Regions from separate parts of the Tatumella terrea genome, predicted to be linked through region 4. Evidence: predicted binding sites of a transcription regulator. Region 4 holds the regulator's gene; each other region holds the start of a gene.
What was found. The regulator CRP, encoded in region 4, controls carbon source genes, mostly activating them, when cyclic AMP is high. The targets are predictions, from matches to a motif close to ATGTGANNNNNNTCACAT.
Positions count from the first base shown of each region.

Region 1 (3,184 bases), on a different contig from region 4:
GACTATTCAAAAAACCGTATCACCGGCGAAACGCTGGACAAATTACTGGCACTGGCAAAAGAAACCGACCTGGAGGGCGCCATTGCCGCCATGTTTGCGGCCGAAAAGATCAACCGTACCGAAGATCGCGCGGTTCTGCACATCGCATTGCGTAATCGCAGCAATACGCCCATCCTGCTGGATGGTAAAGATGTGATGCCGGAAGTCAACGCGGTGCTGGCAAAAATGAAAAGCTTCTCTGAGCGTATTATCAGCGGGGAGTGGAAAGGTTACACCGGTAAGGCGATCACGGATGTGGTGAACATTGGTATCGGCGGGTCTGACCTGGGGCCTCTGATGGTCACTGAAGCCCTGCGTCCTTACAAAAACCATCTTAATATGCATTTTGTCTCCAATGTCGATGGCACACATATCGCGGAGACGTTAAAAACGCTGAACCCTGAGACCACATTATTCCTGGTGGCATCAAAAACCTTCACCACTCAGGAAACCATGACCAATGCGCACAGTGCCCGTGACTGGTTCCTGGCCAGTGCCGGTGATGAAAAGCATGTCGCCAGCCACTTTGCGGCGCTGTCGACTAACGCTAAATCGGTCGGTGAGTTCGGTATTGATACCGATAATATGTTTGAGTTCTGGGACTGGGTCGGCGGTCGTTATTCATTGTGGTCGGCGATTGGTCTGTCGATTGTCCTGTCGGTCGGCTACGACAACTTTGAAAAACTGCTGGAAGGTGCCCATGCCATGGATAAGCACTTTGCAGAAACTCCGGCAGAAAAAAACCTCCCTGTGCTGCTGGCGCTGATTGGTATCTGGTACAACAATTTCTTTGGCACAGAAACCGAAGCGATTCTTCCTTATGATCAGTACATGCACCGTTTTGCGGCCTATTTCCAGCAGGGGAACATGGAATCTAACGGTAAATACGTGGACCGTGAAGGCCATGCGGTAGATTACCAGACAGGACCAATTATCTGGGGTGAACCAGGCACGAATGGTCAGCATGCGTTTTATCAGCTGATCCATCAGGGGACAAAGACCATCCCTTGTGACTTTATCGCCCCGGCGGTGAGCCATAATGCATTAAGCGATCATCACCCGAAATTACTGTCTAACTTCTTTGCACAGACGGAAGCGCTGGCCTTCGGGAAATCCCGTGAAGAGGTAGAAAAAGAGTTCGCCGATGCCGGTAAAGCAGTAAAGGATGTGGCTCACATCGTGCCGTTTAAAGTATTTGAAGGTGACCGCCCGACGAACTCCCTGCTGCTGCGTGAAATCACCCCGTATTCACTGGGGGCGCTGATTGCACTGTATGAACATAAGATCTTCACTCAGGGCGCGATCCTGAATATTTTTAGCTTTGATCAGTGGGGTGTGGAACTTGGTAAGCAGCTGGCAAACCGTATTCTGCCGGAACTGAGCGGCAACGAAGACGTCAGCAGCCATGACAGTTCGACCAATGGCCTGATTAACCGGTATAAAAACTGGCGTTAATTCAGCGTTGTTGTTCGACAGGAAGCGGCCCCGGGGCCGCTTTTTTTGATCCTGTGGTCGTGCCGCGGATTAATTATTGTGATATTTATCACGCTATCGCATTATGCGCTCTTCGGAGTACTGTGTTCAGAGGACAGAATGGAAAACACAAATAAGGTCGTTAAATCCACCGTTGCCAGCCTGATTGCCGCAATATTGCAATGGGTATTGAATATTGGTCTGATCACCCTGGCCATTATCCTGGCGATTTTCTTAGGAAAAGAAACATTACACCTGGCAAATGTGTTATTTCATACCGGGGAGGAGTCTTCCTCGTACCTGCTGATTGAAGGCATCGTGATTTACTTTCTGTATTTTGAGTTTATTGCGCTGATCGTTAAATATTTTCAGTCAGGTTTCCATTTTCCGTTGCGCTATTTTATTTATATCGGCATTACTGCCATCATTCGTTTAATCATTGTTGACCATAAAGACCCGCTGGATACGTTATTCTACTCCGGTGCGATCCTGATTCTGGTCGCCACATTATGGCTGGCAAATACGAAACGGCTGAAGCGGGAGTAAACCGGTTCGTCCTGTCGCCCCGGTCGGACGGATTTCCGGGGCTTTACACAGAACACCCTGCTTCATCAGCGCGAGTCTGTTATAGTTCAGCCCTGAAATGCTCTGCGTTCTTTCCGGCAGCGCAGAGGAGTATTCACCGGCTTTCTGAGAGTAACAATGTCTGCACAGGAATTGCACAAGCTGTATCAGCTACAGTGGTTACCACTGTCTTCTCCGAAACTCACCCCTGAGATAGCTGACTGGCTGTCAGAAGAAACCTCGATGACCGTGCGTCTGGAACGTTATTGTCGCGAACTGACGGTGAAAGTCGTCAGAGAAGGTTTTGTCGGCAGGCAGGCATTGCTCGGGCATGAATCCGGCTATTCCGGTTTTGATAACGAGAACCGATTCTGGTTACGCGAAGTGATTCTGTACGGAGATGGTCATCCCTGGCTGGCCGGGCGAACTATTTTACCGGAAGATACTCTGAGCGGGCCGGAAAAATCCCTGATGAGTCTGGGGGAGTCCCCGCTGGGACGTTACCTGTTTTCCTCTCCCTTACTGAGCCGGGATTTTATTGTCCCGGGACACAGCGACGATCTCCGGGGGCGGTATTCATTGTTACGGCTCTCAGGAAAACCCCTGATATTAACCGAGCTATTTTTGCCACATTCACCCCCCTATACATCCCGGGCGAAAGGATAACCAACCCCGTGCAGGACACCATGAAAATCACCAAATTCCAGGCCTATCAGCGCCTGATGCGTATCGATAACCCCATAGGGACAGTGCTGCTGCTCTGGCCGACGCTCTGGGCCTTGTGGCTCTCGGGGAGGACATTGCCTCCTTTTAAGGTGCTGGTCGTCTTTGTGCTGGGCGTGATTGTGATGCGTGCCGCAGGTTGCGTGATCAATGATTATGCTGACCGGAAAGTCGATGGCCATGTAGAGCGTACCCGGCAGCGGCCTTTACCTGCCGGGCTTATCAGCGAACGTGAAGCGAAAGGTCTGTTTGTGGCACTGGTGCTGGTGGCATTTCTGTTGGTGCTTACCATGAGTGGTATGACCATTCTGCTTTCGGTGGGCGGCATCCTGCTGGCCAGTGCTTATCCTTTTATGAAACGTTATACACACCTGCCGCAGGTGGT
Region 1 covers NZ_BAAAFX010000002.1:24,762-27,945, forward strand. The annotation lists gene pgi (glucose-6-phosphate isomerase) at 1-1,494, shown strand, start outside; gene psiE (phosphate-starvation-inducible protein PsiE) at 1,633-2,058, shown strand; gene ubiC (chorismate lyase) at 2,215-2,742, shown strand; gene ubiA (4-hydroxybenzoate octaprenyltransferase) at 2,763-3,184, shown strand, end outside.
Region 1: psiE (phosphate-starvation-inducible protein PsiE) is a predicted target of CRP. The motif match lies at 1,571-1,588, and genes of this name have one in related genera.

Region 2 (3,184 bases), on a different contig from region 4:
GGAGTCAGGTCGACCAGTTCCCCTTTCGCCAGTTCGTTGCCAATCTGCAGATGCGGGATCATACAACAGACCGAACTCTGTCTGGCCAGCTGAACAAAGGCCTCGGAAGAGTTAACGATATGGCACGGTACACTGCCCGGAGGCAGATCAAAATACTGCTGCAGAAAGGCCTGATGCATATCATCCAGGTGGTCAAAGGCGACCGCCGGGGCTTTCAGTAATGCATTTCGTGTCACCCCGTTCGGGAAATAACGGCTGGCAAATTCGGGGGAGGCAACAAACAGATAATCCAGGGCACCTAACTGATCCACCAGACAGCTGGGTAATGCCTGCGGCTGGATACTTACCGCACCCACAACCTCACCCCGGCGTAGTCGCTCCTGGGTGCGGCTTTCATCTTCCACCTGCAGGTTTAGCCGAACCGGTGAGTCGGCCAGCACATCTTTCAATGCAGGCAGTAACCAGGTCGCCAGACTGTCGGCGTTAACGGCGATAGACAGCAGTAGCGGAGTACTGTTACCGGACTCATCAGCCAGCCACTGCTCTTCCAGCATCTCTACCTGATGCAATAGCGCCAGTAACTTCTGACCCTGTTCGGTCGGGCGGGGAGGAACAGTGCGGACCAGCAGGGGCTGGCCAAAAAGATTCTCCAGCTGTTTAATGCGCTGTGAAACAGCGGACTGAGTAATACATAACTTTTGTGCAGCGCGTTCAAAACCCCGCTCTCGTATCACTGCATCCAGGGCCTGAAGGGTTCGGTAATCCGGGCGTTTCATGGGTATTTTCTCCCGGTTGCAGGGAAAAGATATCCCCGGTTAAGTTCACTGACGCGCACTAAGATGGTCTCTCCGTATATTTGCTGACGGTTTTATAAAACATAGGAACTTGCCGGCAAGAGTAGGTTTTTTTTCTTTTGCTTGCTTTATACTACGCTGACGAACAGTGCGTACAGGTTTAACATATCATGAGCCGTGATGAATTAAAAAAAGCAGTGGGTCAGGCAGCGCTGAAGTATGTCCGTCCCGGAACGGTAGTAGGCGTGGGTACCGGCAGTACCGTTGCTCACTTTATTGATGCATTAGCCACTATGAAACATGACATCGAAGGAGCCGTCTCCAGCTCTGAAGATTCGACGGCAAAATTACTGGCCTGTGGGATCCCAGTCATCGACCTGAATAATGTCGACCAGCTCTCGGTGTATGTTGACGGTGCAGATGAAATCAATCCGCAAATGCAGATGATCAAGGGCGGTGGTGCGGCGCTCACCCGCGAGAAAATTATCGCCGCCGTCGCAGAGCAATTCATCTGTATTGCCGATGCCAGCAAACAGGTCGATGTGCTCGGGCATTTCCCGTTACCGGTCGAGGTGATCCCGATGGCCAGGGCGTATGTTGCCAGAGAACTGGTGAAAATGGGTGGATTACCCGAATACCGGCAGCATGTGGTGACAGATAACGGCAATATCATTCTCGATGTTTACAACCTCAGCATTGTGAATCCGGCTGAGCTTGAGCGTAAAATCAATGCATTACCCGGTGTAGTGACCGTCGGATTATTTGCGGCCAGGGGCGCAGATGTAGCGCTGATCGGTACGGAAGGCGGTGTGATCACCCTGAAGAAAGGCGTCTGAGAGGCGTCTTTTTTTTTAGTTAATTTTAGTGATTTATATCACATTTAAATAAGTAACTGATAAATTCTTCTTTCCTGCAGACGTAATCGTTTTCTTTTTATCGAAATCTGCTGAAACCGCAGTGCGGGCAGACTGAAACCGGGAACGGGTTTCTGTTGCCCGTCGCGGAAATTTTGTTATGTTGACAGAAGAAATGCTTATATTCGTCTCAATATCGTCAACCATAAGGTCGGGCAATGGCAAAGGTATCACTGGAAAAAGACAAAATTAAGTTTCTGCTGGTGGAAGGTGTTCATCAGACAGCGCTGGATAATCTTCGTGCAGCGGGCTATACCAATATTGAATTTCATAAGGGTGCACTGGATAGCGAATCTCTGAAAGAATCGATTCGCGATGCACACTTTGTCGGGATCCGCTCCCGTACCCACCTGACCGAAGACGTATTTGCGGCCGCAGAAAAATTAGTGGCGGTCGGTTGCTTCTGTATCGGGACTAATCAGGTTGATCTGGATGCCGCGGCAAAACGTGGTATCCCGGTCTTCAATGCGCCATTCTCTAACACCCGTTCGGTGGCTGAGCTGGTCATTGGTGAACTGCTGCTGCTGTTACGCGGTATTCCTGAAGCCAATGCCAAGGCTCATCGGGGGATCTGGAACAAGAATGCCAAAGGCTCGTTTGAAGCCCGTGGCAAAAAGCTGGGGATCATCGGTTACGGTCATATCGGTATGCAGCTGGGTGTGCTGGCCGAAAGCCTGGGTATGCATGTGTTCTTCTACGATGTGGAAGATAAGCTGCCATTAGGTAATGCGACGCAGGTAAAACATCTGAATGATCTGCTGGGGATGAGTGATGTGGTTACTCTGCATGTTCCTGAAACCCCGAACACACAAAATATGATCGGCACTGAGCAACTGGCGGCAATGAAAAAAGGCGGCCTGCTGATCAATGCCTCCCGCGGAACGGTCATTGATATTCCGGCGCTGTGTGAAGCGCTGGCAAGCAAGCATCTGAGTGGTGCCGCTATCGACGTTTATCCGCAGGAACCGGCCAGCAACAGTGATCCTTTTGTCTCGCCACTGTGTGAGTTCGATAATGTGATCCTGACGCCGCATATCGGTGGTTCTACCGAAGAAGCGCAGGAGAATATTGGCGTGGAAGTATCCGGTAAGCTGATTAAATACTCTGATAACGGTTCAACGTTGTCAGCAGTAAACTTCCCTGAAGTTTCCCTGCCAGGCCATGCCGCCAGCGCCAGCCGTTTGCTGCATATCCATGAGAACCGGCCGGGCGTACTGACCGCAATCAACCAGATTTTTGCCGAGCAGGGCATCAATATTATGGGGCAGTATCTGCAGACGACGCCGTATATGGGCTATGTGGTTATCGATATTGACGCCCCGCAGGATGTCGCCGACAAAGCGCTGCAACTAATGAAAGGTATTCAGGGTACGCTGCGTGCCCGTCTGCTGTACTAAGATGCCAGATGCAGTATCCAAAAGGCGGGGAAACCCGCCTTTTTTGTCGCTGTAATCCGGTATCGGGCGCGACGTCGAC
Region 2 covers NZ_BAAAFX010000013.1:165,978-169,161, reverse strand. The annotation lists gene ABD035_RS08900 (LysR family transcriptional regulator ArgP) at 1-776, opposite strand, end outside; gene rpiA (ribose-5-phosphate isomerase RpiA) at 965-1,630, shown strand; gene serA (phosphoglycerate dehydrogenase) at 1,867-3,105, shown strand.
Region 2: serA (phosphoglycerate dehydrogenase) is a predicted target of CRP. The motif match lies at 1,657-1,674, and genes of this name have one in related genera.

Region 3 (3,184 bases), on a different contig from region 4:
GCTCTCTGGCGATTGATGATGAAGGTGTGCCGGGCCAGTACAACGTGTTGATCGAAAACGGTGTGCTGAAAGGTTATATGCAGGATAAGCTGAATGCCCGTCTGATGGGTGTTCCGCCGACCGGAAATGGTCGCCGTGAATCATACGCTCATCTGCCCATGCCCCGGATGACCAACACTTATATGCTGGGTGGACAGTCAACGCCACAGGAAATTATCGAAAGCGTTGAATATGGGTTATATGCCCCGAATTTCGGGGGAGGCCAGGTCGATATCACCTCCGGTAAGTTTGTCTTCTCAACCTCCGAAGCTTATCTGATCGAAAAAGGGAAAATCACGTCGCCGGTGAAAGGGGCAACCCTGATCGGTTCCGGTATTGAAGCCATGCAGCAGATTTCTATGGTCGGTAATGATCTGGCGCTGGATAAAGGTGTGGGAGTCTGTGGTAAAGACGGACAGAGTGTGCCTGTGGGTGTCGGTCAGCCGACATTGAAACTGGATAAACTGACGGTCGGTGGTACTGCCTGATCTTCCTCAACATCTGAGTACGCACCGCCAGCCTCCCGGGGTGCGTACTAATTCCTTGCCCGGTTCTCCTGATATTTTTTTGCCATTTCACTGAAGTATTCCGTCAGGTAATCGATGCAGACCTGAACTTTAAGCGGCAGTTTATTCCTCTCGGTATAGAGTGCGTACACCGGGCGTGGTTTCGCATGATACTGCGGGTAAAGGATCTCAATTTCACCGCGGTTAATTTCATCCAGTATCCACATTAACGGCACATAAGCGATGCCGGATCCCGCTTTCAGCCAGCCAATCAAGGTCAGCGGGTCATTGGTGGCAAAACGTCCCTTCGGTGCCAGCGTTAGCGTCTGGCCGTCCGGTGAAACCAGCTCAAATTCATTGTAGGGGTACACACTGTATTCCAGCCACGCAAAACTTTCTAACTCCTCCGGACGTCCGGGTAACTCATGGAGGCCCGGGAAATGCCTTGAGGCACATAACACCATCGGCATACTGCCCAGACGACGGGAAATGAGTGCGGAGTTTTCCAGGGTACCCGAGCGGATCACCAAATCCAGCCCATGGGCTATCAAATCAGGCGCGGGGTTACCGGTAATGAGGTTGACGCTCAGGCCGGGATAATCGTGCAGTAGCTGAGCGGTCATCGGCGACAGAACATTCTGCGCCATGGTGGTGGTACTGCCGATGCGCAGCATACCGATGGGGGTATTATTAAATGCATAGAGTTGTTCATGGACCTGATTCGCCTCATGCAGCATGCGCCGGCAGCCCTGATAATAGATCCTGCCGGCCTCTGTCAGGCCTATGCTGCGTGTACTGCGGTTAAGAAGTTTAACCTGCAGTTCATCTTCCAGCTTTGCGATAGTCTGGCTGACAGAAGACACACTCAGGTGTAATTGCCGTGCTGCTGCAGTGAAAGACCCAAGATCGACCACTTTCACAAACACAGACATTCCTTTTAACCTTTCCATTATTAACTCTCGCTTAAAAGTGATTTACGTCACATTTTGTAGAAAACTAACTATCAGACACGTTACTATAGACCGATCGCATCGATAATTTATGTGCTGCAGTTACCAGTGAAAATTATACAAAATCGCTTTTGTTGACATATGCTTGTGGTTCACCCGCCATCAGGTCGCGTTCATCCTGATGTTGAAGGCCGTGATCATCAGGTATTTCGGATGCCTTTTGATTTATGGTTTTGATTCTAAAGGATTTTTAATGAGTGTTCACCCGGTACTAGTCGTTTTCGGGCTATCGTTTCCGCCCGTTTTCGTTGAACTCATTCTGTCACTGCTGCTGTTCTGGGTGGTGAAAAGAATTCTGACGCCCACCGGGATTTATGACCTGGTCTGGCATCCTTCACTCTTTAATACGGCTCTTTATTGCTGTGTCTTTTATCTTGTTTCCAGTTTAATGGTCTGAGGTTTCAGTGAAAACGCTTATAAAAAAAGTCGCACGTTACGCGATAACCCTGATCCTGGTGGTCGTTGCCATCGTGATCGTTTTTCGCGCCTGGGTGTACTACACCGAATCTCCGTGGACAAGGGATGCTAAATTTGCCGCCGATGTCGTGGCGATTTCTCCTGACGTGACCGGACTTATCACTGATGTCAAAGTGCATGATAACCAGTTCGTGAAACAAGGCGACACGCTGTTCGAAATTGACCGTCCACGTTTCCAGGAAGCACTGGATGAAGCGCAGGCAAATGTCGATTACTACCAGTCGGTTGTGGACGAAAAACGCCGTGAAGCCGCCCGCCGCAACCAGCTCGGTGCCGTTGCCTTATCGAAAGAAGCGGTAGAGCAGGCGAATAACACCCTGCAGACCAGCGAGCAGCAACTGGCCCAGGCGAAAGCCGCCCGTGATTTAGCACAGATCGATTTAACCCGTACGGATGTCAGGGCGCCGGCAGATGGCTGGGTGACGAACCTGACAGTGTATGGCGGAGAATTTATCAGTCGCGGTTCTGTGGCCGTTGCGCTGGTAAAAGCCCGCACATTCTATGTGATCGCTTACATGGAAGAGACCAAACTCAGTGGTGTTAAACCGGGCTTCCGGGCAGAAATTACCCCGCTGGGGAGTAATACTGTCCTGCGCGGATCGGTTGACAGTATTGCCGCCGGGGTGACAAACAGCAGCAGCAGTGTGGATTCCAAGGGTATGGCGACGGTAGATTCGAACCTGGAGTGGGTCCGTCTGGCACAGCGTGTTCCTGTGCGCATCCATCTGGACGTACAACCTGGCAACCGTTTCCCGGCGGGGACGACGGCCACCGTTGTGGTCACCGGGGATAAAGACCGGCCTGACGAAAAACCGTCTCCGGCGACAGATTTACTGAAACGACTACGTGAGTTTGGTTGATTGTGGGGTCGGTGATTCAGTTTTTACGTTTCCCGGTCAAACTGACGTTTGCCGTCTTACTGGCACTGATGCTGGGGTTCTTCTGTAATTTAGAAACTCCGCGCTGGGCGGTGATGACGGCAGCGATTGTGGCCGGCGGACAAGCGTTCGCCACCGGCGGAGACCCTTACTCAGGGGCGCTACGCCACCGGGGAGTCTTAAGGATCATCGGTACCTTCCTTGGGTGTATCGCCGCACTGACTATCATGATCTTCACCGCCCGTGCGCCCGTCGTCATGCTGATGTTGTGTTG
Region 3 covers NZ_BAAAFX010000010.1:43,703-46,886, forward strand. The annotation lists gene tldD (metalloprotease TldD) at 1-527, shown strand, start outside; gene aaeR (HTH-type transcriptional activator AaeR) at 575-1,495, opposite strand; gene aaeX (p-hydroxybenzoic acid efflux pump operon protein AaeX) at 1,749-1,952, shown strand; gene aaeA (p-hydroxybenzoic acid efflux pump subunit AaeA) at 1,960-2,892, shown strand; gene aaeB (p-hydroxybenzoic acid efflux pump subunit AaeB) at 2,904-3,184, shown strand, end outside.
Region 3: aaeR (HTH-type transcriptional activator AaeR) is a predicted target of CRP. The motif match lies at 1,513-1,530, and genes of this name have one in related genera.

Region 4 (3,184 bases):
TTTACGAAGGATTACATGGCGGGATTGTCACGGACCAGCACAATGTGGCAGATAAAGTGGATCTGATGGTCGGTGTCGTCCCGATTGTTAACCTGGAATGGATTCAAAAACTGGTCAGGGATACGCGCGAACGAAGCCACTCCCGTGAAGCGGTCATGGACTCGGTAGTTCGCTCCATGGATGACTATATTAACTACATCACGCCGCAATTCTCCCGTACCCATATCAACTTTCAACGGGTACCGACGGTCGATACCTCTAACCCTTTTGCCGCCAAAACCATCCCGTCATTAGATGAAAGTTTTGTGGTCATTCATTTCCGGGGGCTGGAAGCCATTAACTTCCCCTACCTGCTGGCGATGATTCAGGGGTCTTTTATTTCGCACATTAATACGCTGGTCGTACCGGGCGGGAAGATGGGACTGGCAATGGAGTTGATCATGACACCGCTGGTGAAGCGATTAATGGAAGAGAAGCAGTTTCAGTAGACAACATTGAGTGCCATGACGGCACTCAAACGCGTATCAGAGGCTTACCACCTCAAAGCTATGCGTAATCTCCGCACCTTTACCCAGCATCAGTGCCACTGAGCAGTATTTATCGGCAGATAACGTGACAGCTCGCTCAACCACCGCATCAGTCAGATTGCGACCCGTGACGACAAAATGCAGATTAATATGCGTAAATAAACGGGGTGCTTCTTCACGACGTTCAGAGGTCAGTTTGACTTCACAGTCCACCACATCCTGACGCCCCTTTTGCAGGATAGATACCACATCGATTGCGCTGCAACCGCCGGTAGCCATCAGCACCATTTCCATCGGACTCGGCGCTTTATCACCTGAATTGCCATCCATCAGAACCTGATGTCCGGAAGCCGATTCTCCGATAAAGCTGAGTCCCTCAACCCATTTTACGCGTGCCTGCATTATGCTTACTCTCAACTCTGAAAAAACAGGCTTCAGATTACTCCTTCAGAGTACAAACAGCAATCTGCTGTCATTCGTTAAAGTCTGAACATACAACAGGAGACAGTTGCGCCAGTGTGTGCTACAAACAAAGGGTGAGACATTTTTTTATCAGATTACAACTATGGTGAAACGGTAGAAAAATCCAGAACAAAATCTGCTTTTCTGCGGTAATTGCCAATAAAAATACCCTATGACTTCCTTGCCTGGCAGGAGCTTACCCCTGTATTTATGGCACGATTACAACAGAGGATAAAAGAGAATGGTTCTCGGTAAACCACAAACAGACCCTACACTCGAATGGTTCCTGTCCCATTGTCATATTCATAAGTATCCTTCCAAAAGTACCCTTATCCACCAGGGTGAGAAAGCCGAAACCCTGTACTATATTGTGAAAGGCTCCGTGGCTGTTTTAATTAAGGATGAAGAAGGAAAAGAGATGATCCTTTCTTATCTTAACCAGGGAGATTTCATTGGTGAACTGGGGCTTTTTGAAGAAGGTCAGGAACGCAGCGCCTGGGTGCGTGCCAAAGTGGCATGTGAGGTTGCGGAAATTTCCTATAAAAAATTCCGACAACTCATTCAGGTGAACCCGGAAATTCTGATGCGTTTATCTTCACAGATGGCACGCCGGTTACAGGTAACTTCCGAAAAAGTCGGTAACCTGGCGTTTCTTGACGTGACAGGCCGTATTGCCCAGACGTTACTGAATTTAGCCCGCCAGCCAGACGCGATGACGCATCCGGACGGAATGCAGATTAAAATTACCCGTCAGGAAATCGGACAAATTGTCGGCTGCTCACGGGAGACGGTTGGGCGAATTCTTAAAATGCTGGAAGATCAGAATCTTATTTCTGCTCACGGTAAGACGATTGTCGTCTACGGAACCCGTTAACCTGCCATCTACACGGTAGCATCCCGCTACCGTGTCCTGTTTTACTTTTTATCAGCGATTGTATTCCGATGTGGCGCCGACTGATTTATCATCCCGAAGTTAACTATGCCCTGCGCCAGACACTGGTCGTTTTTCTGCCGGTTTTGATCGGTGGACTTACCGGTAACCTGCAGAAAGGATTACTGTTTTCCCTTATCCCTGCCTGCTGCAATATCGCCGGACTGGATACCCCTCACCGTCGTTTCTTTGAACGGATCCTCCTCGGGGGAACACTGTTTGCTGTGAGCAGTTTTCTGCTGCAGTGGCTGTTAATACGGCATGTACCGCTCCCCTTTATCGTTTTCACCCTGCCGTTACTGATTGGGGTATGCGGAGAGATCAGTCCCCTGTATGGCCGGTTATTACCCGGTGCGCTAATCGCCATGACGTTCACACTTAGCCTGATAGGGCGAATGCCTTTATGGGGACCACCGTTACTGTATGGCGGCGGTACACTGTGGTACGGACTGTTTAACTGGTTCTGGTTCAGATTATCGAAGGATCAGCCGCTACGTGAAACATTAAGTCTGCTATATCGGGCGCTGGCGAGCTATTGCGAAGATAAATATCATCTGCTAACCACAGCAGAACCGGAAGATACGGAAAAGGCACTGCCTGCGTTGTTAAACCGGCAGCAAAAAATTGTCGATTTGATCACTACCGCGTATCAGCAGATCCATATGTTGTCTGCCGAAAAAAACAGCCGCGAGAAATATCTGATCCGTTCCTTTATTATGGCCGAAGATTTACAGGAACATATTTCCGTCACACTGGGTGAAACCGACGATGTTCGCGCCTTAATCATAAAAAGTGGTTCAGCCGCGATCATTAAACAGAATGCCGATGAAATCTGTGCGCAGCTTAGGATCACGGCGGATAATATTCTTTATCATCAAATCCCGGGGCATTTTTCGATGGGAGAATCGCTGGCTGCGCTGCAAAACGTTGCCCGTGAATACCCGGACAATCCGGTGGGAACATTCTTCGGATATCACTTCTCGAAAATTGCAAAAGTACTGCAGTCACGGGCTCCGCTTTACCGCCGTGATCTCATGGCAGACAGTCAACGCCGGCTACCTTTCCTGAGTGCATTACGCAGTTATCTGTCACTGAAGTCGACGGCATTACGCACTGCCGGACGCTTTTCGGTGATGCTGCTGGTGGCCAGTACCCTTGCGCTATCATTAAACATGCCCAAACCTTACTGGGTACTGATGACCATCATTCTGGTCAGCCAGAACAGTTACAACGCTACCCGCGTGAGGATACAGCACCGGGCCTT
Region 4 covers NZ_BAAAFX010000008.1:5,043-8,226, reverse strand. The annotation lists gene ABD035_RS05130 (phosphoribulokinase) at 1-488, shown strand, start outside; gene ABD035_RS05125 (OsmC family protein) at 525-929, opposite strand; gene crp (cAMP-activated global transcriptional regulator CRP) at 1,231-1,863, shown strand; gene ABD035_RS05115 (YccS/YhfK family putative transporter) at 1,932-3,184, shown strand, end outside.